DNA from 3 places in the Gordonia sp. VNK1 genome. Region 3 is predicted to be linked to each of the others. Evidence: riboswitches for the same ligand, from Rfam matches in the RefSeq annotation. Region 3 holds a riboswitch; each other region holds the start of a gene.
The links. Region 3 has a riboswitch for S-adenosylmethionine ahead of ABLE94_RS05060 (amino acid ABC transporter permease). Riboswitches for the same ligand answer to the same signal wherever they lie in the genome.
Positions count from the first base shown of each region.

Region 1: another riboswitch for S-adenosylmethionine. It lies ahead of ABLE94_RS21240 (aminotransferase class V-fold PLP-dependent enzyme); the one in region 3 lies ahead of ABLE94_RS05060 (amino acid ABC transporter permease).
Region 2: another riboswitch for S-adenosylmethionine. It lies ahead of ABLE94_RS17455 (LLM class flavin-dependent oxidoreductase); the one in region 3 lies ahead of ABLE94_RS05060 (amino acid ABC transporter permease).

Region 1 is NZ_JBDZDJ010000022.1:19,022-26,984, reverse strand. It holds gene ABLE94_RS21250 (O-succinylhomoserine sulfhydrylase) at 1-188, shown strand, start outside; gene ABLE94_RS21245 (isochorismate synthase) at 1,171-2,256, opposite strand; SAM riboswitch class IV at 2,348-2,461, shown strand; gene ABLE94_RS21240 (aminotransferase class V-fold PLP-dependent enzyme) at 2,478-3,797, shown strand; gene ABLE94_RS21235 (hypothetical protein) at 3,794-4,237, shown strand; gene alc (allantoicase) at 4,279-5,262, opposite strand; gene ABLE94_RS21225 (MarR family winged helix-turn-helix transcriptional regulator) at 5,450-5,974, shown strand; gene ABLE94_RS21220 (MDR family MFS transporter) at 5,961-7,685, shown strand; gene ABLE94_RS21215 (inorganic diphosphatase) at 7,912-7,963, opposite strand, start outside.
Region 2 is NZ_JBDZDJ010000014.1:94,280-102,242, forward strand. It holds gene ABLE94_RS17440 (ABC transporter permease) at 1-612, opposite strand, end outside; gene ABLE94_RS17445 (ABC transporter permease) at 605-1,600, opposite strand; gene ABLE94_RS17450 (ABC transporter substrate-binding protein) at 1,609-3,237, opposite strand; gene ABLE94_RS17455 (LLM class flavin-dependent oxidoreductase) at 3,237-4,370, opposite strand; SAM riboswitch class I at 4,378-4,461, opposite strand; ZMP/ZTP riboswitch at 4,598-4,677, shown strand; gene ABLE94_RS17460 (NAD(P)/FAD-dependent oxidoreductase) at 4,700-6,070, shown strand; gene ABLE94_RS17465 (SDR family NAD(P)-dependent oxidoreductase) at 6,075-6,926, opposite strand; gene ABLE94_RS17470 (SRPBCC family protein) at 6,932-7,363, opposite strand; gene ABLE94_RS17475 (TetR/AcrR family transcriptional regulator) at 7,502-7,963, shown strand, end outside.
Region 3 is NZ_JBDZDJ010000003.1:249,835-257,797, reverse strand. It holds gene ectB (diaminobutyrate--2-oxoglutarate transaminase) at 1-1,011, opposite strand, end outside; gene ectA (diaminobutyrate acetyltransferase) at 1,342-1,869, opposite strand; gene rsmD (16S rRNA (guanine(966)-N(2))-methyltransferase RsmD) at 2,068-2,637, shown strand; gene coaD (pantetheine-phosphate adenylyltransferase) at 2,649-3,137, shown strand; SAM riboswitch class IV at 3,242-3,350, shown strand; gene ABLE94_RS05060 (amino acid ABC transporter permease) at 3,397-4,455, shown strand; gene ABLE94_RS05055 (amino acid ABC transporter ATP-binding protein) at 4,452-5,273, shown strand; gene ABLE94_RS05050 (ABC transporter substrate-binding protein) at 5,410-6,417, shown strand; gene ABLE94_RS05045 (GNAT family N-acetyltransferase) at 6,578-7,297, shown strand; gene ABLE94_RS05040 (HNH endonuclease signature motif containing protein) at 7,387-7,963, opposite strand, start outside.

The DNA of each region.
Region 1 (7,963 bases), on a different contig from region 3:
TCATCGACATCTCGAACAACCTGGGCGACTCCAAGTCACTGATCACCCACCCCGCGACCACCACCCATCGGGCGATGGGACCCGAGGGTCGGGCGGCGATCGGGTTGGGTGACTCGGTGGTTCGGCTGTCGGTGGGCCTCGAGGGCATTGACGACCTCCTCGGCGACCTGGATCAGGCACTGGGCTGACCGATGTGTGGCCGCGGTTTGCGGTCGCGCAGCAATCTGGCAGGTCGTGTGCACGGCACCGCAAGGGTGGACCGGCATCGTGGAAGACGTCAGAGAGAAACGCACACAGCGGATCTCACGTCTATGAACACAGGAGTTCATCATGCCCGCACCTCGCCGCAACAACAATCCCGTCCGCGTCCAGCGTCGTCGCCGCGTGCGTCGCTACGACCCGCGCAGCCGTCAGTGGCTGTGGATGTGGATCTGATCGGCTGGCCTCGGTCGATATGCAACGGCCCCACCCGGGAGTTCCGGGTGGGGCCGAGGTGCGTGAAAGTGGTTCTGGCTCAGGTGAACTCGTCTGTGCTCTTCCGGGTGTATCCGGCGGGCGTCGAGCCAGGGCTTCGCCGCAGTCAGCGGATTCGCGGTCGATGGCCCCAAACCGGCTGGAGCAGCGTCGTGCCGATGCGTTGATCGCGTTGACCAGGGGCAGGACCGATTGGCGGTCGGTCTCCGGTGTGTGAGGAGCAACGCGATTCCGACGTGGTTCCTGGCGGTGCTCGCACTGACGATGGCATGGGCGAGGATCCAGCAGATCCTGCGATCCCAGTCGACGCACCTGTGGTCGCCGGCACAGAGTTGGCCTCCGCCCAGCCGGGTTCCGCCCAGTCGGGGTCCGCAGCAAGCTGTTTGTGTACTGGTCCCGAACACCGCGCCCCACCGCCGCTACCTGTGCCGCCGCCCGCGCATCGATCTTCGTGGTCGCCGACCAATCCACCCTCGACGCTGAGGATGACGAACCCGGCTATCTCGACGGGTACGGCGTCATCGATGCCGACTCGGTGCGCGCCCTCGACAATCGGGAGTTCACCTGCCGCGTCGGGGTGTCCCGAGAACTCGCGATGCAAGGCGGGAAAGGGCGCCCACTCGACGGGAAAGGGCACCCACTCGACGGGAAAGGGCGCCCACTCGACGGGAAAGGGCGCCCACTCGACGCGGCGAGTCAGTCCTCGATACCCAACGCCCGCAATACCGTTAGGAGTTTCGCGGTGGTCTCGGCGAGTTCGGCATCGGGGTCGGAGTCGGCGACGATGCCGCCACCCGCCCAGCTGCGGAAGGAACGGAGGTCGGGCTCGAGTTCCAGGCACCGGATGGTCACCATCCATTCGCCGTTGCCGGCCGCGTCGGCCCACCCGACCGCACCGGCGTACAACCCGCGCGGTTCCTCGTGTGCGCGAATGAATTCCGTGGCCACCTCGCTCGGTGTGCCGCCGACCGCCGGTGTCGGACTCAGCGTGATCGCAAGATCCAGGGCGCCGACGGCGTCGTCGTCGAGTATCGCCCGGATCGGGGTCGCCAGATGCCACATCTCGCCGGTCGACAACAACTGCGGCTCATCGGGGATCGCGAGTTCGCGGCACAACGGTGCCAGGCGATCCCGGAGGTGCTCGACGACGAACGCGTGCTCGCGGTGATCTTTCTCCGACGCCGCGAGCTTCTCGCGGGACTCCCGGTCGGCCTCCGGATCGGCCGAGCGCGGCGCCGAACCGGCGTATGGCCGGCACGTCACCTCGCGACCGTCCTTGCGCAGCAACAGTTCCGGGCTCGCGCCGAGCAGCCACGAGGTGCCGGTGTCGACGGCAAAGGCGTTGTGTTCGCTGTTGCCGCCGGCGAGTGCGGCCAGCAGCCCGTCGACCGTGACCGGCGAATCCAGTTGAGCCCGAATCATTCTGGCGAGGACGACCTTCGCCAATGCGCCGGAGGCGATCGCCGACAACGCGGCACGCACCCGATCACGATGGGTGGCCGAATCGGGAATCTGCTCCGACGAAATCAGCGTCCGGCGCGGTGGTCGGCTCCCGGCGAGCGGAGTCGGTTCATGGGACAGCGTCACCGGCTCGAACAGCGCCGACGGGGCCGAGGGATCGAAGGCCACCGCCCCGACGACCGCATCGACGGCGCCGCTGCGCAGCCGGGTCGCGGCGTCGTCGGCGTCGGCGAATCGCGTCCGCACGCCGCGCGCTCGCACCGTCCCGTGCGGCCGCGACAGGACGAACGGTGACGCGGCGTGGGTATCGGAGACGGGCACCCAACCAACTTAGGCGACGACGGGCCGCGGCCTTTCGCTCACGCTGAGTGAAAATTGACACCCTTGCGCGCCGTAGGCCACCCTTGGTGCAGGTCATGAGTGCCAGCGACAAGCCCCGGCTAGCTGGCCGGCAACCCTCCTCCGCGGTGGGGTGCTCCGGGTGACGACCTGGCCGTGTACCGACCGGGCACGGCAAGCGTGGATTCCAAGGAGCCTTTGCGATGACTGCTGTCGCCACCACCACTGATTGCCGCAACGACTGCGCGGTGCAGTCCGATGCCGCCGACCTGTCGACCATCGGACCGCTGACCTCGGTCGTCGGTGCCGCCGAACTCGTCCCGCTGACCAGCGGTGATCAGATCCGCTACGCCAACTTCGACTACGCGGCCAGCGCGCCCGCCCTCACCGCCGTCGCCGACGCCGTCGCGGCGTCGGTGAGTCAGTACGCCAGCGTCCACCGCGGCGCCGGCCACCTGTCGCAGGTCACCACCCGCCGCTACGAGCAGTGCCGGGACACGGTCCGACGTTTCGTGCGTGGCCGCACCGACGACACCGTCGTCTTCACCCGCAACACCACCGACGCGATCAACCTGGCCGCCCACTGCACCCCCGGTGACGTCGTCGTTCTCGACATCGAGCACCACGCGAACCTGCTGCCGTGGGTGTCCCGCGACAACGGGTCCGCGCGCATCGTCTCGGCGTGCGACACCCTCGAGGACACCCTGGCCGCGCTCGACGCCGAACTCGCCGCGGCGCCGGCCGCCCTGCTCGCCGTCACCGCGGCATCCAACGTCACCGGCGAGGTGCTGCCCATCTCACGGCTGGCCTCGATCGCCCACCGCCACGGTGCCCGCATCCTCGTCGACGCCGCGCAACTGGTGGCACACCGACCGGTGTCGATCGTCAGTCACGGCATCGATTACCTCGTCTTTTCCGGCCACAAGCTCTACGCACCCTTTGGATCCGGAGTCCTCATCGGTCGCAGCGACTGGCTCGACGCCGCTGACCCGTACCTTGCCGGCGGCGGGGCGTCGGCGCAGGTGAGCCTCGTCGACGGACCCGACGAGAACTGCGCCTCCACCGCCTGGCACTCGGGCGCCGCGCGGCATGAGGCCGGCTCACCGAATGTGTTGGGCGCCATCGCCATTGCCGCCGCCTGCGAGGCCATCGTCGATCTCGGATTCGAACTGATCGGCCTGCATGAGGCAGAACTGCGCGCCCGTCTGGACGCCGGGCTGGCCGGCGTCGCCGACGTGACGCCGCTGCGGATCTTCTCCGACGACCTCGATCGCGTCGGCATCGCCGGCTTCTCCGTCGACGGACACACGCCGCGCGCCGTCGCCGAGTACCTCAGCGATCATCACGGAATCGGCGTGCGCGACGGCAAGTTCTGCGCGCATCCGCTGCTGGCCCGACTCGGACACACCGACGGGGCGGTCCGCGCGAGCTTCGGCCTCGGTACCGATTCCGCCGACGTCGACCGGCTCGTCACCGCACTCACCGAACTCACCCGCATTGCTCCCGGAAAGGCACACCCATGACCGCCGAACTCTCCGACGTCCGCATCAGCATCGGCCGCCCCGGTCTGCGCGTGGCACTGGCCGGGGACGTGTCGGCCATCGACGCGCCGATCGTGGTGCGTCGACCGACCCTTCGCGACGCGCAGCGGGCGCGGTCGGTGCTGCGATCCGGCACCCGGGACACCGCGAATTTCAGTGTGGCACTGGAGGTCGAGGTGGCCATCGCCCCGAATGCCGCGTCGGCACGGGCGGCGGTCGCGGGTATCCCCGACGAGCTCGACGGCGGCACCGTTCGCTACATCGGCACACCCGGCGGGCTGGTCACCCTCATCCGCGACATCTACGCCGCCGAGGTCGCCGACGCGGTGATCCTGGTGTCGTTGGATGGGTCGGCGACCGAGAACCGGGTCCGTCAGCTCGTGCTGCCGGCGTTCACCGGTGCCGCCCGAGGCGTCGCCTGATCCGCAGATCTCGCACCGGTCCGGAGTGCACAGACTCGACCTCAGGCCTCGCCGCGCTCCCACTGCTCGATGAGCCCGGCGTAGGACTCCTCGGTGAGCAGTCCGTACAGCTTGAACCGGGCCATGCCCCCGTCGGGGTAGATGTCCAGCCGTGCCTCGGTCATCGGCCGGTCCAGGTCGATGACGAACCGATGCCGGGTGTCGGGCTGCAGCTCGGTGCGGGGCAGGACCTCGAACCACTCGCCGTCGTCGCCGTCACGGCCGCGGACCGTGGCGGCGCCTGGTGCATTGCCCAGGAAGTAGCTCGTGTCGAGCTCGATCAGACTGACCCGCCCCTGGCCGGCCAGGCGCACCTGCACCCAGTCGTTGCCGTCGTCGCGGCGTCGGGAGGTCTCCCAGCCCTCACCCATGTGGCGGGCCCGGCCGGGCATCAGCAGGTTGTTCGGTGAGCTGTAGAACATGTTGGAGCAGGCCGTGATCAGGCCGCCGTTCTCCAGCGCGGCCAGGTCGAAGTGGCCGTACCGGAAGAAGTGCGGGTTGGGCACGCCTCGGCCGTGCACCCGGAAGCGGGCGATGCCGCCGTCGGGGTGCATCGTCAGACGCACATGGGTGAAACGGTCCTTGGCATCCACCCGGAACGGATTGCGGGTGTCCCCGTCGACCGGACTCTTGTCGACGATGGTGATCCACTCGGTGTCGTTGACCAGTTCGTCGACGGAGACCACACCCTCCTTGGCGGCGGCCTCCACCGAGATGAACGGTGGGTAATTGCCCTTGAACCAGGCGGTGTCGACGACGACGCCGTAGATCACGCCCGGAGCGCCGAGGCGGATGATCGCCTGGTCGACCCCATCGCGACGACGACGCCGTGTTTCCCAGCCGTCATAGATCTGGCCCTTGTGACCGAACGTCGCGGGCCGGTACTCCGCGGGCGGCGTCGAGATGAGGTTCTGCGCCTCCGCGAACAGGTCGTCATTCGACCACACGACGGCACCGCCGAGATCCCGTAATGCCAGGTCAGGCATCGAAGTGAAGTGAGGGCGGGTTCCGGACGCGGTGGGTGGGGGCGAAGGGGTCACGGCCACCGATCCTAATGGCGTTTGCGATCGCGGCACATTCGAGCGCATACTTGCGCAGTCCAACTAGGTGCACATTGCAACTGATTGATTCGCGCACCGAAGAAATGCTCCGACTCATCCGGGGGGATCCGCCATGCTCGATCCGGTCGAGGTCGACCGCCTCTTCGACGCGCTGTCCCGCTACCTGCGGGTACGTGACCGAGCCGTGCACACGACCCTGCGCACACCGGACGGCGACGTCGAGATCGCGGCGTTCAAGGGACTCTTCCATCTGCAGCGCCGACCGATGCGTTCCCGCGAACTCGCGGGCGCGCTCAACTCCGATCCGTCCACGGTCAGCCGACAGGTCGCCCAACTCGTCGACAAGGGGCTGGTGCGTCGGGAGGCCGACCCGCACGACGGACGGGCGACTTTGCTGGTGATCACCGAAGCCGGAGACGCCCAGGTCGAGGCCATGCGCTCGGCTCGGCGCGCGGCGATGAACGACGCCATGTCGGACTGGACCGCCGACGAACTCTCCACCTTGGTGAGCTTGCTCAACCGATTCGTCGACGCCACCGAGACCTTCATGGTTCCCGACTGCGCGAGACCCCCATCCGGGAAGCACGCCAACGACGAATCCCAGCCCGATCGAAAGGACCCCGATGACCAACCATGACGCGGCGGCCGCCTCGTCGGCCTCACCCGTAGAACACGCGGGTGCCGGTCTGACGCATCGCCAGATCCTCACAGTGATGGCCGGACTGATGATCGGCATGTTCCTCGCCGCCCTCGACCAGACCATCGTCTCGACGGCGATCCGCACCATCGCCGACGACCTGCAGGGCTACGACCTGCAGGCCTGGGTCACCACCGCCTACCTGGTGACCTCCACGATCGTCACCCCGCTCTACGGCAAGCTCTCCGACATCTACGGCCGCAAACCGTTCTTCCTGCTGGCCATCTCGATCTTCGTCATCGGGTCACTGCTGTGTTCGATGGCCACGTCGATGTACATGCTGGCCGGCTTCCGAGCGCTCCAGGGGCTCGGTGCCGGTGGTCTGTTCACCCTCGCACTGACCACCATCGGCGACATCGTCCCGCCCCGGGAACGAGCCAAGTACCAGGGCTACTTCCTGGCGGTGTTCGGCACCTCGAGCGTGCTCGGCCCGGTCCTCGGCGGCTTCTTCGCCGGCCAGTCGTCGATCCTGTGGATCTCCGGGTGGCGCTGGGTGTTCCTGGTGAACGTGCCGATCGGCATCATCGCGCTGTTCGTCGTCTACGCCGTCCTCAACTATGACCAGAACAAGGGCACCGGAACCCGCACCGACTACTGGGGCGCGACGGCACTCGCGGTGACAGTGGCGCCGATCCTGGTGGTGGCCGAGCAGGGCCGCGTGTGGGGATGGTGGTCGACGAAGTCGATCGTGTGTTACGCCATTGCCGTCGTCGGGCTGGCTGCGTTCATCTGGATTGAGAACAAGATGGGCGACGACGCCCTGATCCCGCTGCGGGTGTTCAAGAATCGGGTCTTCGCGCAGGGCATCGTCGTATCGATGGTCGTCGGCGCGGTGATGTTCGGCGGCATCTCGATGCTGCCGCAGTATTACCAGGTGCTGCGCGGTTCGAGCCCGATGGTGGCCGGACTGCAGATGCTGCCGATGGTGCTCGGACTGATGTCCGGATCGGTGGCGTCGGGTCAATTGATCTCGCGCACCGGCAAATACAAGGTCTTCACGATCCTCGGGTCGGTACTGATCACGGTCGCGACATTCCTGCTGCACTACGTCAGCATCACCACGCCGGTGTGGGTGGTTATGCTCTATGCCGCACTGCTCGGCTTCGGCCTGGGCAATCTGATGCAGCCGATCACCCTCGCGATGCAGAACATCCTGCCGCCCAAGGATATGGGACTGTCGACCGGAACCGCCACGTTCTTCCGGCAGATCGGTGCGACCCTCGGTGTGGCCGTGTTCTTCTCACTGCTGTTCTCACTGATGGGACCCAACATCAAGGACGAGATGACCGCCGCGTCGACGCAGCCGGGATTCTCTGCCGGGGTGATGGAGGCGGCCCAGAGCAGCGATCCGCAGGTGCGTGAATTCGGTCAGTCGCTGATCGCGAGCCAGGCCAATCCCGGCGCGGCCGGTTCCGGATCCTCCGACAGTGTCATGAATGACACGTCGATCATCGCGAAGCTGCCCGACTCGCTGTCGGAACCCATCATGACCGGCTTCGCCAACTCGATGGACCGGGTGTTCCTGACCGTGTCGATCGTGTCGCTGCTCGCCATCATCGGCACCGTCACCTGGAAGGAACTGCCGCTGCGGTCGGGGCGCCCGATCGGTGCGCCCAAGGACGCACCGAGTGGGGAGCCGCAGAAGTCCTGACCGAGCCCCACTGACGGCGCTCTCCTGAACGTTGACAGCGCTCTCCTGAACGTTGACAGCGCTCGTCACCACACTGACAGCGCTCGCCACCACACTGACAGCGCCCAGACAACAGCCGAGCGCGCCCGCGGATCAGATCGCGGGCGCGCTCGGCGTCATGTAGAGCGCTGTCAACGAGAATCAGAGCGCTGTCAACGTCAGAAAGAGCGCTGTCAGCGACATGGCGTCAGCCGCGTGAGGACTCGTTGGCCTCGCCGGGATGCTCGGCCAGGCGTGCG
Region 2 (7,963 bases), on a different contig from region 3:
CGGTCGCGGCACCCCGAACGCCCGGGCGGCCTCCACGTACGGTGCATGACGCACCCGTAACACCTCGGCCCGCATGACGCGCGCGAATCCCGCGATGAGCACCACCGCGACGGCGATGGCGACCTTGGTGGTGCCGAATCCGAGTGCGGCGATGATCGCGAGTGCCAACAGCAGTTGTGGAATCGCGAGCATCACGTCGATGGCGCGCATGATCACACCGTCGGTGAGATCACCCGCGGTGCCGGCGATCAACCCGAGCAGGGCACCGATCGCCAGTGCGATCGCGACGGCGGAGACCGTGGCGGTCAGCGACAACGCCGCGCCGTGGACGAATCGCGTGTAAACATCCCGACCAAGATTGTCGGTGCCGAACCAGTGCTCGGCACTCGGCGCCCGGAGCTTGTCGGCGGGCACCGCGAGGAGTGGATCGCCATCGGCGAACACCGATGGTACGACCGCGAATCCGAGTGCCAGCGCGATCACGGCCACGCTCAGGACCGTGGTGGCGTTGCGGCGCAACCACACCCCGATCGCGTCGGGGCGCGCACGCCAGACCGGCCACGACCACGACGACGCGGACGACACCGAGGACGGGGCACTCTGCTCAGACATTGACCACCTCACGTGGGCTGCGATCGTCGACGGGCGAGGCGGTCGGTGTCGGGGCGGACCGCCTCAGCACTCGCGGATCGATGAACGGATAGGCGATGTCCACCAGCAGGTTCACCGTGACGAAGACCGCGGCGGAGAACGTCACCAGGGCCAGAACCAGCGGGATGTCCTGCGCCAGCACGGCACTCTGGGCGAGCTTGCCGACACCCGGACGCGAGAACACGGTCTCCACGACCACCGCACCGCCGAGGAGGTTGCCCACCACGACCCCGGCCACGGTCAACGCGGGCAGCGACGAGATCCGCAGGATGTGATGGCGGATGACCCGAATCCGGCTCGCGCCCTTGGCGGTTGCCGTCTGGACGAACGGCTCGGCATCGGTCCGGGTCATACTCGTGACCAGGACCTGACCGATCACGCCGGCATACGGGATCGCCAGGGTGAACGCCGGCAGGATTAGAGATCCGGGCCGGGTGTCACCGAAGGCCGGGAACCACACCAGCCGGAACGCGAAGACCTGCAGCAGGATCAGACCGACCCAGAACGTGGGCAGGGCCACCACCAGCGGCGGGATCGACAGGAGTCCGCGTCGCAGCCATGACCACGAGGTGTAGGTGGCGGTAACCGCCAGTCCCACCCCGAGGACGACGGCGAGCAGCACCGAGGTGAGGGTCAGGGCGACGGTGCTCGGCAGTGCGTCGGCGATGACCGCGGTGACCGGCCGGCCCTGCGAGATGGACAGGCCGAAGTCGCCGTGGATCGCACCGGTCAACGCCGACCAATACTGCTGCCACACCGACCGATCCAGGCCGTAGCGGGCCTTGAGTGCCTCGACCGCGGCCTGATCCACCGGTGTCGACGCATCACCCGAGGTGGCGATGGCCACCGGATCGGACGGCAGCAGGATCAGGATGACGAAGGCCACGGTGAAGGCCGCCCACAGCACCCCGAGGGCCGAAAGGAACCGTATTCCGAGATAACGCAGCATCGTCGCGTTCACCGCCCGGACAACCACGTGTCGTGGAACTGCAACCGGGACGAGGCATCGAACGTCACCTGGTGGGTGGTGGCCGCGGCACCGATGGCCTGCGACAGTTCGATGGTCGGGACGAACAGTCCGTTGTCGAGGATCTGTTGTTGTGCGGTCGCGAGGTCGGCATTGCGTTGCGGGATGTCGGTGGTGGACTGTTCCCCGGCCAAGGCCGTGTCCAGAGCGGGTATCGGTCCGCGCCGGTTCAGGTTTCGTCCGGTGAGCCCGAACTGGGTGCGCAGGATGTCGCCGTCGGCACGCGTCACGTTGTAGTAGATCGCGTCGTAATCACCGGAGTTCTGTCGGACCGTGGCCGTGGCCGCCGGCACCACGTCGAGTTTCAGCTCGACGCCGACATTCTTCAGTTGTTGCTGGACGAGTTCGAGGATGGCCTGGTTGCCCGCGAACACCGGACTGTAGAGCACCGAGAAGCTCAGGCGTTGACCATCTTTGGTCCGGATTCCGTCGGCGCCGGCCCTCCAGCCGGCGTCGTCGAGAATCTTCTTCGCCCTGTCCGGATCGAAGGTCAGGGCCGACGAAAGGTCCGAGTACCCTGGGGTATTCGACGCCAGGACGCCGGTGGCGGGATGGAAGTCGTCGTCGAGGACGGTGGTCACCAACTCCTGCCGGTTGATCGCCGGCAGCAGTGCGCGCCGCACCGCGGCGTCGGCGAGGACACCACGGGATACGTTGGGCTGCAACCCGAACGGCACACCCGGGTTCACCGCGGTGAGGACCTGTCCACCGGCCCCGGTGATCTGCGGCTTGTCGTTGGGCAGGGCATCGCTGATCGCGTCGAGCTGCCCGGAGGCGAGCGATCCGGTGCGCACCCCGGACTCCGCGATCACCGTGAAGTCGATGCCGTCGAGGTAAGCGTCACCGGCGTGACCGAATACCGACGATCCCCAGCGGTATCCGGTGCGTTTGCGCAGTGACGCCGACTTGCCCTGCGCCCAGCCCGAATACACGAACGGTCCCGATCCGATGTTGGTGCCCTGGCACCTCTCCTCCGGCGTCGCGGCGACGGTGGTGTCGGACTGAATCCCCAACTGTGGAGTCGAGGTGGCCTGCAGGAACTGCGCATTGGGCGCACCGAACGCCACCCGCGCGGTCAGCGGATCGACGACGGTGGTGCCGGTGTATCCGCCGAGGTAGGTCGCCGCCAACGGTGCCTTGGCCGCGCCGAGCGGCCCGACGATGGCGTCGAAGTTCTCCTTGACGGATTCGGCGGTGAGCGGGGTGCCGTCGCTGAAGGTGACACCGGGCTTGAGGTGGAAGGTGAAGGTCCGCGCATCCGGGCTCACCTCCCAGCTCTGGGCGAGCCAGGGCTTGAGTTGGCCATCACCCGGGTCCTGATCGGTGAGTGAATCGACGACCTGCCGGGTGACATAGATCGTCTGGTTGGTGCCGCTCTGGGCCGGGTCCGAGCATGTGGGGGCGTCGGAGAGTCCGTAACGCAGGGTGCCTCCCGGCACCGGCGGTCCGGCGTCGTCGGAGCCCGAGGACCCAGAACCACAGGCGGTGAGCACACCGGCCACGGCCACCACGGCGAGTGTGGAGACGGCCGGTTTCGCGGTGACAGCGATGCGCTTCATCAGATCAGCCCCCACGCCTTGGCGAGCAGCTCATGCGACCTCAGCCGGTCAGCATGGTCATGGGTGACCGAGGTGATGACGAGTTCGTCGGCGTCGGTGAGGCGCCCGAGTGCGGCGAGCCGCTGCACGACGGTGTCGGGTGAGCCGACAAACTGGGTCTCGAGCCGATCGGCGACCAGTGCCAGCTCGTCGGCGGGCAGCGGCTGCGCCGTCGCCGGGTCGGGGTACTCGATGGCGCCGTGGCCGGTGCGGATGCTGTGCACCCACCGCCCGTAGCCGTTGGCCAGATGCCGCGCGGTGTCGTCGTCGTCGGCCACCACCACGTCGGCGGACACCACCACATAGGGTTCGGCCAACACCGACGACGGGCGGAACGCCTGCCGGTACGCCGCGACCGCTTCGCGGGTGGTGCCGGGGCTGACGTGGTAGTTGGCCGCGAACGGGAGTCCGCGGGCACCGGCGACGTGAGCGCTCTGCCCCTTGCTGCTGCCGAAGATCCACACCTGCACGTCGGCTCCCTCACCCGGAACCGCATGTAGCTGCTGACCCGACGGACTGGTGTAGGTGCCGTCGAGGAGCGACAGGATGTCGTCGACCTGCTCGTCGAAGTGCGGTGGCTGCGCACCCGGCTGCGTCAACACCTCGAAGCTGCGTGCGAGAGGCGAATGTGCCAGTAGCGCAGTCACATCGACAGGTTCAGGGATCACCACCCCGTCGACGAGCCGACTCGCGCTCGGTGCGGAAATCGCGACCGGGCCCGCGGGTGTTGCCGCCGCCTCAGCGCGTCGCTGTCCGGATCGGCCGAGCCCCAGATCGATTCGGCCCGGGTGGAACACGTCGAGCATCCCGAAGGACTCGGCCACCGATACCGCCGTCGTCTGCCCGACCTGCACCGCCGCCGATCCGACGCGGATCGATCGGGTCGCGGAGGCGATCTGACCGATGAGCAGCGCCGGCACCGAACTCGCGACGGCGGCGAAATGGTGTTCGGCCACCCAGTAGCGGCGATACCCCCACTGCTCGGCGTGCTGCGCGAGATCGATCGTATTGTGCAGCGCAGCAGCAGGATCGGAACCCTCGCTGATAGGTGCGAGGTCGAGCACCGACAGCGGGGCATGGTCACGAAACGTCACGGGGTGTCTCCCATCGATCCCGGCGTTAGCACCCTGGGGCGGGTTGCTGCGACGTCGACGAGCCGGGTCTCTCGGTCGCTCCAGATGGTCGATTCACCGTAGGCCCGTGATGCTGAGACAGGCAAAGAGAATGTCGGGACGGACGCCGTCCACGCCCGAATGCGGCGACGATTTTCTCGCGCCGAAGAATTTAAGTCGGCCTCGCCACCGGTTGCTCGATGGGCTATCGTCGGTTGTGCGACTGGCGCAGCCGGAGTCCACCGGCAAGGAGCACCGTTTCCCGACATCGTCCGCCTGGGTGTCGATTCCACACCAGAAGGAAACGTGCCATGACCCAGCGCGTACCGGTTCCCGGCGGCAGGACCCGCCGGCACCATGTCGTCATCGTCGGATCGGGGTTCGGCGGGCTGGCTGCCGCTCGTCGACTCGAGCATGCCGACGTCGACGTCACCCTGATCGCACGCACGAGTCATCATCTGTTCCAGCCGTTGCTGTACCAGGTCGCCACCGGGGTGATCTCGCAGGGCCAGATCGCACCGCCGGTGCGGGTGATACTTCGCGACCAACGGAATGTGACGGTGGCACTGGGCGATGTCGAGGCCATCGACCTGGAGAATCGTGCGGTGACCTCACGCATGCTCGAACGTGTCACCACCACTCGGTATGACAGTCTGATCATCGCCGCCGGTGCGGGCCAATCCTATTTCGGCAACGATCATTTCGCGGAGTTCGCGCCGGGCCTCAAGACCGTCGACGATGCACTCGAGTTGCGCGGCCGCATCCTCGGGGCGTTCGAGCAGGCCGAACTGTCCACCGACCCGATCGAGCGTGATCGCCTGCTGACGTTCGTGGTGATCGGAGCCGGGGCCACCGGCGTCGAGATGGCCGGTCAGATCGCGGAGATGGCCGGCACGACGCTGCGCGGCACCTTCCGGTCCATCGACTCGACGCAGGCACGGGTGATCCTGCTCGACGCCGCACCGGCGGTGTTGCCGCCGTTCGGTGAAAGGTTGGGCTCCCGAGCCGAGAAGCGTTTGCGCGCACTGGGAGTCGATGTGCAACTCGGTGCGATGGTCGTGGACATGGACTACGACGGACTCGTGGTGCGCCAGGCCGACGGTTCGACGCGTCGCATCGAAAGTCAGTGCAAGGTGTGGTCGGCGGGGGTCGCGGCCAGTCCGCTCGGCCGACAGCTCGCCGAGCAGTGCGGGGTGGAACTCGACCGCGCGGGTCGGGTACGGGTCGAACCCGACCTGACCATCCCCGGCCATGCCGAGGTGTTCGTGATCGGCGACATGATGGCCGTCGACGGAGTCCCCGGTCAGGCCCCGGCCGCCAATCAGTCCGGGCGGTACGCCGCCGACGCCGTCGTCGCCCGGATCAACGGCACCTATCGCGACCGAAAGCCGTTCGCCTACTGGGACAAAGGCTCGATGGCGACCGTCGCCCGGCATTGCGCGGTCGCCCGGGTACCCATCCCGGGCACCTCACGGGCCGTCGAGTTCTCCGGCTTCTTCGCCTGGCTGGGGTGGCTGTTCCTGCACTTGCTGTACCTGGTGGGGTTCCGCAACCGGTTCATCACGTTCATCGACTGGACCCTGGCCTTCACCTCCCGCAACCGTCATCAGTTGGCGGTCACCGAGCAACAGGTGTTCGCGCGGGCGGCGATCGATCGGCTGTCACACGACCTCGCGGCCTGATCTCTCAGGTGATGGCGCCCATCGCGCGGTCCGCGGTGGGTGCCGAGAGGTAATCGAGGACCGGCAGCACCGTCCGCAGGGCGGCGGGAGCGATGCGTTCGGGCCGGTGGGTGATCGCCCGGACGATCCAATTCGCCGCCTCGTCCACCGACAGTGCCGCCACGTCGTCGTATTCGGCTGTGGGCGAGATCATCTCGGTCCGCACCAGTGGATAGTAGATATTGGTGGCACGCACGCCCGGATGGGGCCGTTCGGCGTTGAGGCTACGCCCGAAAATCGACAGCGCATTCTTCGACGCCGCGTAGGCGGAGAACCGCGGGAAGGTTCCGGCCATCAGTCCCCACGTGCAGACGTTGACGATCTGCCCGTGACCGCGCTCGACCATGCCGGGCAACAGTCCCAGGCTCAATTGGACGGCGGCGAAGTAGTTGATCGCCATGGTGCGCCGGTAGTCGTGGAGCCGGTCGGTGGAGTCGATGATGGACCGCCGGATCGACCGGCCGGCATTGTTCACGAGGACATCGATCTCCCGCCCGGACAGCTCACCGAGCAGCCGGTCGGTGTCGGCCTCGTCGGACAGGTCGGCCACCAGATAGTCGCAGCCGGTCTCGCCGGCCAGCGAGGCCAACTCCTCCTCGCGGCGCGCCACGGCGATCACCTGCGCCCCGCGCGCGGCGAGTTGCTGCGTGGCCACCCGGCCGATGCCGGCGGATGCGCCGGTCACCACCACCCGCAGGCCGGCGACGTCTCGTCCGCGACCGGTGAGGGTGTCCTCGATGACGGCCGGCAGCATCGTCCGACGCTGCATGACGTCGAAAACCGCCGACGACACGGCGCCGGGAGAGAGGGAGACCATACGAATCACTCCAATTCGTCGCGCAGTTTTTTCTCCGTGTGCCGGACCGCCTGGGCCGCGAACGGCTCCATGATCGCGCCCAGCGCCCGGCCGGCCAGTCCGCCGGGAAGGAGGTACTCGAACTCGGCATGGACCTCGGTGCCGCCGTCGGTATCGCGGAACTTCCAGGTGGTGTTGGCCTGGAACCCGTCGATCGCCTTGAGCACGATGAACTCGTGTTCGACCCACTCGATCGTCTCGACGACCGACTTCAGGGTCTTCGGCCCGGCCTTCAACTCGACGTCGAAGACCGACCCGACGCCGCTGGTGACCTCGGTCTGCGGCGCGAACTTGTGCACCCCGAACATGTATTCGGGGACGTTGGTGTAGTCGTTGATGTACTCGAACACCGCAGCGCGCGGCACGGAAATCTGGGACGAATGCCTGACAACGCCCATGACGGACCCCTCCTGTCGGTTCGCCGAGGCGCACGGCACGTGCGCCTCGCCACGCGCCACACTACGCACTGAGACAATGGCCGACGGCATGTACCCCGTCACGGCCTTCGGTCTCCGCCATCCGAGCCATAATGACGTATGCGATCGCGAGGCAAGATCATCGAGGCAACGCTCGACCTGATCTCCACCGAGGGCTTCGCAGCCGCCAGCATCGCTGCGGTCGCCGCGAAGGCCGGAGTGTCCCGGCAGACGGTGTACTCGATCTTCGGTTCCCGCGAGGACATGGTGTCCCAGGCCATGGGTGAACTCGCCATCTCCGCCATGCGCGAGATCCACGATCGACTCGAGGGCATCACCGACTTCGGTGACTTCCTGATCGAGTTCATCATCGCGGGTCGTTCGATGGCCATCGCCGACCCGGCCCTGTCGGTGTTGCTGAACTCGCAGGAGAGTCACCCGTTCTTCGACGAGGGGGCGATGGCGCGCACCCGGGAGGTGGCTGCGGAGATCCTGCGACCGGCCGTCACCGACAAACCCGAGTACCGACCGCACTTCGCCGACATCGTCGACATGACCGCACTGTTGAGCGTCTCACTCGTC
Region 3 (7,963 bases):
GATCTGGCGGCCCTTGATGTGCACGTCACGCGACAGCGCGTCGTCGGACCAGTAGTGCTCGATGGCCCGCGTTGCGGTGATGAAGGCCGGGTTGTTGCCGCGGAAGGTGCCGTTGTGTTCGCCGGGTGACCACACGTCGAGGTCACGGCGGATCAGGGTGAGTGCCAACGGTAGGCCGTATCCACTGATCGACTTCGACAACGTGACGATGTCCGGGGTGATCCCGGCCTCCTCGAACGAGAAGAACTCGCCGGTGCGGCCGCAGCCCATCTGCACGTCGTCGACGATGAGCAGGATGTCGCGGCGGGCACACAGGTCTGCCAGGGCGCGCAGCCACTCCGCACGGGCGACGTTGACGCCACCCTCACCCTGCACGGTCTCGACGATGACGGCGGCCGGCAGGTTGAGGCCGCTGCCGGAGTCGTCGAGGACCCGCTCGAACCAGCTGAAGTCCTCGACGGCGCCGCCGAGGTAGTTGTCGAACGGCATCGGGGTGGCGTGCACCAGCGGAATGCCCGCACCGGCCCGCTTCATCGAGTTGCCGGTCACCGACAGGGAACCCAGCGTCATGCCGTGGAAGGCGTTGGTGAAACTGACGATCGACTCACGGCCGGTGACCTTGCGGGCCAGCTTGAGGGCGGCTTCGACGGCGTTGGTCCCGGTGGGGCCGGGGAACTGGACCTTGTAGTCGAGACCGCGCGGGGTCAGGATCTTGTCGGCGAACGTCTCCAGGAACCGGCCCTTGGCCGCGGTGGCCATGTCGAGTCCGTGGGTGATGCCGTCCTCGTTGATGTAGTCGAGGAGTGCGGACTTGAGGACCGGATTGTTGTGACCGTAATTCAGCGATCCGGCGCCGGCGAAGAAATCCAGATAGCGATCGCCGTCGGTGTTGGTGAGCCACGATCCGCGGGCCCGGCCGAATACCGTCGGCCAATTGCGGCAATAGCTGCGGACCTCGGATTCGTGCTGGGTGAAGACCGAATCGTCAATCGTTGTATCGAACATACTCATGAACAAACCTCCGATAGGTGAAAAATCGTGGGTAATGACGCACGGCCGCGTCCCGGGTCGTGCCCCATGCGCGATGGAATACCAACGAGCGCAAGGGATACGGACGCGCATGCGACGGAATCGCATGCGGCACTACGGTGCCGCCTGTGCCGAACCGTGCCACTTCACCGGCGGGCGGACGATCGCAGTGCGAGCCCGGTCGAAACTGCTCGCTGAGCGCCGTCACACCGTGCGCTCCCTCAACACCGTGCGTTGAGCTCGTCAAGCCGCTCGTTGAGCTCCGTCACACCGCTCGTTGAGCTCCGTCGAAACGTCAGTCCTGAAAGTCCCTCAGGGTTCCGGGATCTCGGGTTCCAGCAGGTAGAGATCCTCGGGCTCGTGGGCGTCGGGGAAGTCCGTCGCGGCGAAGAGATCGCGCCGGTCGAACCGAAGGCCGCGGGCCGCTGCCACGGACGCGAAAAGCCGTTGGGAGGCAACGTTATCCGGGCTGATGGTGGTGTGCATCGCGACGATGCCACGTTCTGCGGTGCGATCGAAGAGGCGATGCAGCATCGCGGCGGCGATGCCGTGGCCGCGATGGTCGTCGTCGACGGCGACCTGCCACACCATCAGGGTCGACGGGTCCGACGGTCGGCGGTAGCCGGTGACGAATCCGACTGCGCGGCCGTCGACTTCGGCAACGATGGACGTCTCTGCGAAATCGGAGCACCACAGTACGTAGGCGTAACTCGAGTTGACGTCGAGGACGCGGGAATCGCGGGCGATCTCCCAGAGCCGGGTTCCGTCGGTCACCGTCGGAATGCGGTAGTCGAGAGTGAGTGTGTTGGATGGGGCCGTTCTTATGTGGGACGGGCTCATGACGGATCCGACGTTAACAATGTGTGTCGTCGGATTCACCCACCGACGGAAATCGGTCACGGAATGACCCACCAATTCCCAGTTCAGCGGGCACATGTGAGGCCAGTCACATCGGGGGATCTGCAGGGCGGCAGAGCGGGGTCGCACGGGCGCGCTGGGCTCCCCTTCGTCGGCGCGGCCCTGGGGCACAATGGCGGGGTGACCCGCATCATTGCCGGCCGGTTCGGTGGACGCCGACTCAAGGTCCCCGACGACGGCACCCGACCGACCTCGGACCGGGTGCGAGAAGCACTGTTCAGCATGCTCGCCGCCCGCATCGACCTCGACGGCGCCCACGTCCTCGATCTGTACGCCGGATCGGGTGCCCTCGGCATCGAGGCCCTGTCGAGGGGTGCAGCGACGGCGACCTTCGTCGATGCACGCCGCAAGGCGAGCGGTGTCATCACGGCGAACGTCGCGGCGCTGGGCCTCGCCCCCGATGCGCAGGTCGTCACCTCGTCGGTGTCGACCTTCCTGGCCGGCTCGCCCTCACAGCCGTTCGATCTCGTCTTCAGCGACCCGCCGTATGCCATCGACCCGGCTGAGATCGAGGACGACCTCGCGCGACTCGGTGAGCGGTGGGTGTCCGCCGATGCATTGATCATTCTCGAACGTGCCCGGCGGACGTCGGTGAGCTGGCCGGAGGACCTCGAGGTGATCCTGACGAAGATGTACGGGGACACCGCCGTCGACGTGGGCATGCGACGGTGGGCCGCAGGGGACGGGTAGGTTCAACGGTCATGACCAGTGCGGTGATCCCCGGCTCCTTCGATCCCTTCACACGTGGGCACCGTTATGTGGTGGAGCGCGCCGCGAGGTGTTTCGACGAACTCGTCGTCACCGTCGTGGTGAATCCGAACAAACGGGGACTGTTCACCGTCGACGAGCGCCTCGAACTCATCGCCGAGGACTGTGCCGATCTGCCCAATGTGCGGGTGGACCGGTGGACCGGCTTGCTGGTGGACTACCTGCGGGAGAACTCGATCCATTCGATCGTGAAGGGTCTGCGGTCGGCGGTCGACTTCGATTACGAACTGCCGATGGCCCAGATGAACCGCGACCTGGCCGACGTCGAGACGATCTTTCTGCTGACCGATCCGCGCTACGCGCATGTGTCGAGTTCGTTGGTGAAAGAGGTCGCGAAACTGGGCGGTGACGTCTCGCCGTTCCTGTCGGCCCATATCCATCAGCGTCTCCTCGCCGAGATCGCGGGCGAGCGGCGGGTCTGATCGGCCGCTCGTTCGGCACGAGATCTTCACCTCTGCACAGAGAAAAACTCTCGCGGGTGCAAACCCGACATCGAAACATCCTCGCGCAGTAGCGTTCTGACCACGGTGATGAGCGTCAGCGTCAAGCCCTGGCTTGCTGGCCGGCAACCCTCGCGTCGCGGTGGGGTGCTCCAGGTGACAACCGGATCGGTATCGGACCGATAAGCGCGATGGCCACCGTGTGGCCGGAAGAGGTTGTATTGATGTTGCTGGATGTGTCATGCCGTTCGACGTCGTTGTCGACGAGACCACAGGGTTCGGCGGGCCGGAGATGACGGCATCTCGGGGCCGCGATGCGGGCTCGGTGGCGCTGACGGAGTCGCCGCAGGCCCGCGATGATCACCCGACCGTGCCGGTCGATGTACCCGCGCCGCCGTCGCGTGATCCGGTGATACCGCTGCGTCATCCGGGGCGGTGGATGCTCACGGCAGTGGTCGCCGTGATCGCCGCGCAGATCGTCCACGGGCTGATCACCAACCCGTTCTTCCAGTGGGATCGCTTCGCGTACTGGTTCTTTCGTCCGGTCGTGATCGAGGGACTCTGGGTAACCCTCGAGGTGGCGGCCTACAGTGCGGTTCTCGGGTTGCTCGGGGGTATCGTCCTGGCCCTCATGCGCCTGTCGCGGAGTCCCGTTCTGGCAGCGGTCAGTTGGATCTACGTGTGGGTGTTCCGATCCATTCCGCTGATCGTGCTGCTGCTGATCTTGTACAACTTCGGTGCGCTGTATGAGTCGCTGAGTCTGGGAATTCCGTTCGGGCCCGGGTTCTTTCACTTCTCCGAGGCCGATCTGGCGACTCCGCTGATCATCGCGATCGTCGGGATCAGCCTGCACGAATCGGCCTTCGCCGCCGAGATCGTGCGGGGCGGAGTGCTGTCGGTGGACGCCGGCCAGCACGACGCTGCCGCGGCACTGGGATTGCCGCGCCACTATCACTTTCTCCGCATCACCCTTCCTCAGGCGTTGCGCACCATCGTCCCGTCCTATGTGAACCTCCTGATCGGTCTGATCAAGGCGACGTCGCTGGTCTATTACGTGTCGCTGCTGGATCTGTTCGGGGTCGTCTCCACCCAGAGTTCCACTTACTCCGGCGACGTGGTGCCGCTGCTCCTCGTCGCGACAGTCTGGTACATCGTCCTGACCAGCATCGTGTCGGTCGCACAGTTCTATGTCGAGCGATACTTCGCGCGTGGTGCGGTTCGGACCCTACCGCCGACACCGCTGCAGCGACTGCGGATGACCGCGGCGACACTCAGCCGGCAATCGAGGTGGACATCATGAACGCGGCATCGGGAGTCGGCATCGACGCCGCGGACCTGGCTGGCGTCACCGGCGCCGGTGCTCGGGTCGAGGTGCGCAACGCCCATCGCTGGTACGGAAACCTCCATGTTCTGAAGGGAATCGATCTCACGGTCGAACCCGGTCGGGTCGCGGCGATCCTCGGCCCGTCCGGGTCGGGAAAGTCCACCTTGCTGCGTACGATCAATCATCTCGACCGCCTCGACGCCGGACATGTGAGCATCGGGGGAGAGTTGATCGGCGTGCGCCGCGTCGGGGGTGGGCGTCTCAAGGAGCTGCCGGAGCGGGTCATCCTGCGTCAGCGACGTGACGTCGGCTTCGTCTTCCAGAACTTCAACCTCTTCGCCAATCTCACCGCCCTGGACAACGTTGCTGCGGCGCCCACGGCGAGCGGAGTGTTGTCGCGTGCCGCAGCGGTGGCGCGGGCCCGTGACCTCCTCGACCGAGTCGGGTTGTCCGACAAGGCCGATGCCTATCCGCGGCAACTGTCCGGCGGTCAGCAGCAACGTGTGGCGATTGCGCGTGCTCTTGCGCTCGAGCCGCGAGTGTTGCTGTTCGACGAGCCGACCTCGGCACTCGACCCCGAACTGGTCGGCGACGTGCTCTCGGTGATCGCTGATCTCGCGGCCACTGGTACCACGATGCTCATCGTGACCCATGAGATCGGCTTCGCGCGTCAGGTCGCCGACTCGGTGATCTTCATCGATCACGGCGAGATCATCGAACAGGGCACGCCGGACCAGGTCCTCGATCATCCGTCGCACCCACGGACACAGGACTTCCTGCGCCGCGTCCTCTGACGCACGCCCGGTAACACCATCCGGCGCACGTGGCCGGAGACGATTCATCGCCGCTCGGGAGTCCGTCGGCCAGGCCGGCGTTCCGGCACCGCAGTCACTCGGTTCCCGCCCACACCCACCCACTGAAGGAGTAGTCATGTCTCGACATCGATCGTTCGTCCGGCGCGTCGCCGCCCTCGCTGTCGGCGGGGTGATCGCCGCGACCGCACTCAGCGCGTGCGCGGGGGCATCCGCCGACGACACCGCCACACCCGGCTCGGTGGTGGTCGGTGCCGTCTCGAACGGAGCCGCCAAAGAAGTCACTCTGTCTGTGCCGCAGGTGGATTCGATTCGCGGTCAGCTTCCTCAGGAGGTCCGTGACTCGGGTGAATTGTCCATCGGGATCGGCGCACTCCCGTCGGGATACCCGCCGTTGGCCTTTGTCGGGTCCGACCAACACACGTTGACCGGTGCCGAGCCGGATCTGGGCCGGCTGGTGGCATCGGTGTTCGGACTGAAACCGGTGATCGAGAACTCGACCTGGGAGAACCTCTTCGTCGGAATCGACAGTGGGCGAGTCGATGTCGGATTCTCCAACATCACCGTGACCGAGGAACGCAAGGACAAGTACGATTTCGCGTCGTACCGTCGCGACCAGCTGGCATTCGAAGTGCCGGCGTCGAGTTCGTGGAACTTCGACGGCGACTATCACACGCTGGCGGGAAAGACGGTCGCGGTGAATTCGGGAACGAATCAGGAGCGCATCCTGTTGGCGTGGCGTGATGCTTTGGCTTCGGAGGGGAAGACGCTGACCGTCGTCCACTTCCCGGATTCGAACGCCACCAATCTCGCCCTGGCGTCCGGCAAGATCGACACGTATCTCGGGCCCAATCCCTCGATCTCTTACCACGTCCGGCAGACCGCGAACACTCCCAAGGCCACCCGCATCGCGGGCACCTACTCCGGTGCCGGTGCGAGCCTGCAGGGCATGATCGCCGCCACGACCAAGAAGGGGTCCGGGCTCGCCGCTCCGATCGCGGCGGCGATCAATCACTTGATCGAGACCGGTGTATACGCGAAATGGATTGCCGCATGGAATCTCTCGGCCGAGGCAGTGCCTGCCTCCCAGATCAACCCGCCCGGACTACCCCGCTCGGACTCCTGATCACCTCGGTGCACGACTCATCGGAGAGTGAACTGCCGCGCGGAGTAACAGCCGTGCGGGGGCAACAATGGAGTTGACTGCGGCGGCGACCAACTATGACCAACGGAGCCGTGAGAGGTGGGGGCGAAAGGAGTCGGGTGAGGTGACCACACACAAGGACATGACAACAGACCGGGCGGCGGATGTTTCGGCCGTCGGCAGTGCCGATGTCGGGGTGCTCGATCACGCCGTGCGTTCGGCTCTGACCGGCCCCCATGCGCACTTCGCGGAGCGCCGCGGACGGGTGCTCCGCTACCCCCGCGATGTGTCGGTGTACGGCGATTTCCCCGAGGACCCGACTCCGCAGGATTGGGCCGACGCGGCCGAACTCTATGGGCCGGGCGCGGATCTGCCGGTGTCCGGCGATCTGCCCTCGCCCCCGCCCGGGTGGGCGGTGTCGATGAATATCCCGGGTGTGCAGATGGTCGGCACGAACGTGTGGGGCGCGGCAGACGCCGAGGCGGTGGTGTTGACGCGCGCCGACGTGCCGGAGATGCTGGCGTTGGTTGGGCGCACGCGTCCGGGGCCCTTTCTGACGCGGACCATCGAGCTGGGTACCTACCTCGGAATCCGGCGTGGGGGAGAGCTGGTCGCCATGGCCGGGGAACGTCTCCATCCGGTGGGGTGGACGGAGATCAGTGCCGTCTGTACCGATGAGGCGTTCCGGGGGCAGGGGTTGGGGACGCGGCTGGTCCTCGCGGTCGCCGCGGGTATCCGTGCCCGGGGCGAAATCCCATTCCTGCACACCGCGGCTGCCAATGTCACTGCGATCCGCCTGTACGAGGAACTCGGCTTCGTTCTTCGGCGCACGTTGACGTTCGGAGGCATTCGCATCCCCTGATGGCGGCCGACGCTGAGCGCTGAGTCCGTAAGTGGGGCTTGCCACGTCCCGGGAGGCGACGCACTCGGGCCCGTGGGCGCGGGGTGGGTTCAGGAGGTGTCGAGGCCGGCGTGTTGCAGGGCGGCCAGGAGACGTTCGGCTCGATTCCCGCGCGGGATCATGCCGGCGGCGTCCATCTCGGGTCGCTCGACCTCGGGCTCGACGCGACCCATACGAATGAGGTGCTGACGTGCCTGCCCTTCGGTAATCGTGCCGCCGACCTGGATACGGGCACTCAGAGCACGACGCAGCGCCGCAGCGGTGTCGATCTCCCCGGTGTTGGTGACACCAGGTTCGTCGGAGTGCTCGTCGCCCATGGCGTCGGGCCCGTCGGGTGGTCGGGGCTCGACAGGGTCGGATTGGCCTGCGCCTGAATCGTATTCGTCGATGACCGGGTCGGGCTGGCGTCCGACGACGTCGCCGTCGTGATCGTCATCCTCGTCGACGCTGTCTATATCGTCGATGCTCGAGGAGTCGGCGGTCGGAGCCTGATGATCCTTCAAAAGACCACGATCGGACAAGGTTTCGGCATCCACAGCCGACGGCGCGGTGTCCTCGTCGTCGCTGTCAACGTCGGGATCGGCCGGTACATCGACGTCGGCGGCGGCGTCGGCTTCGACCGACTCG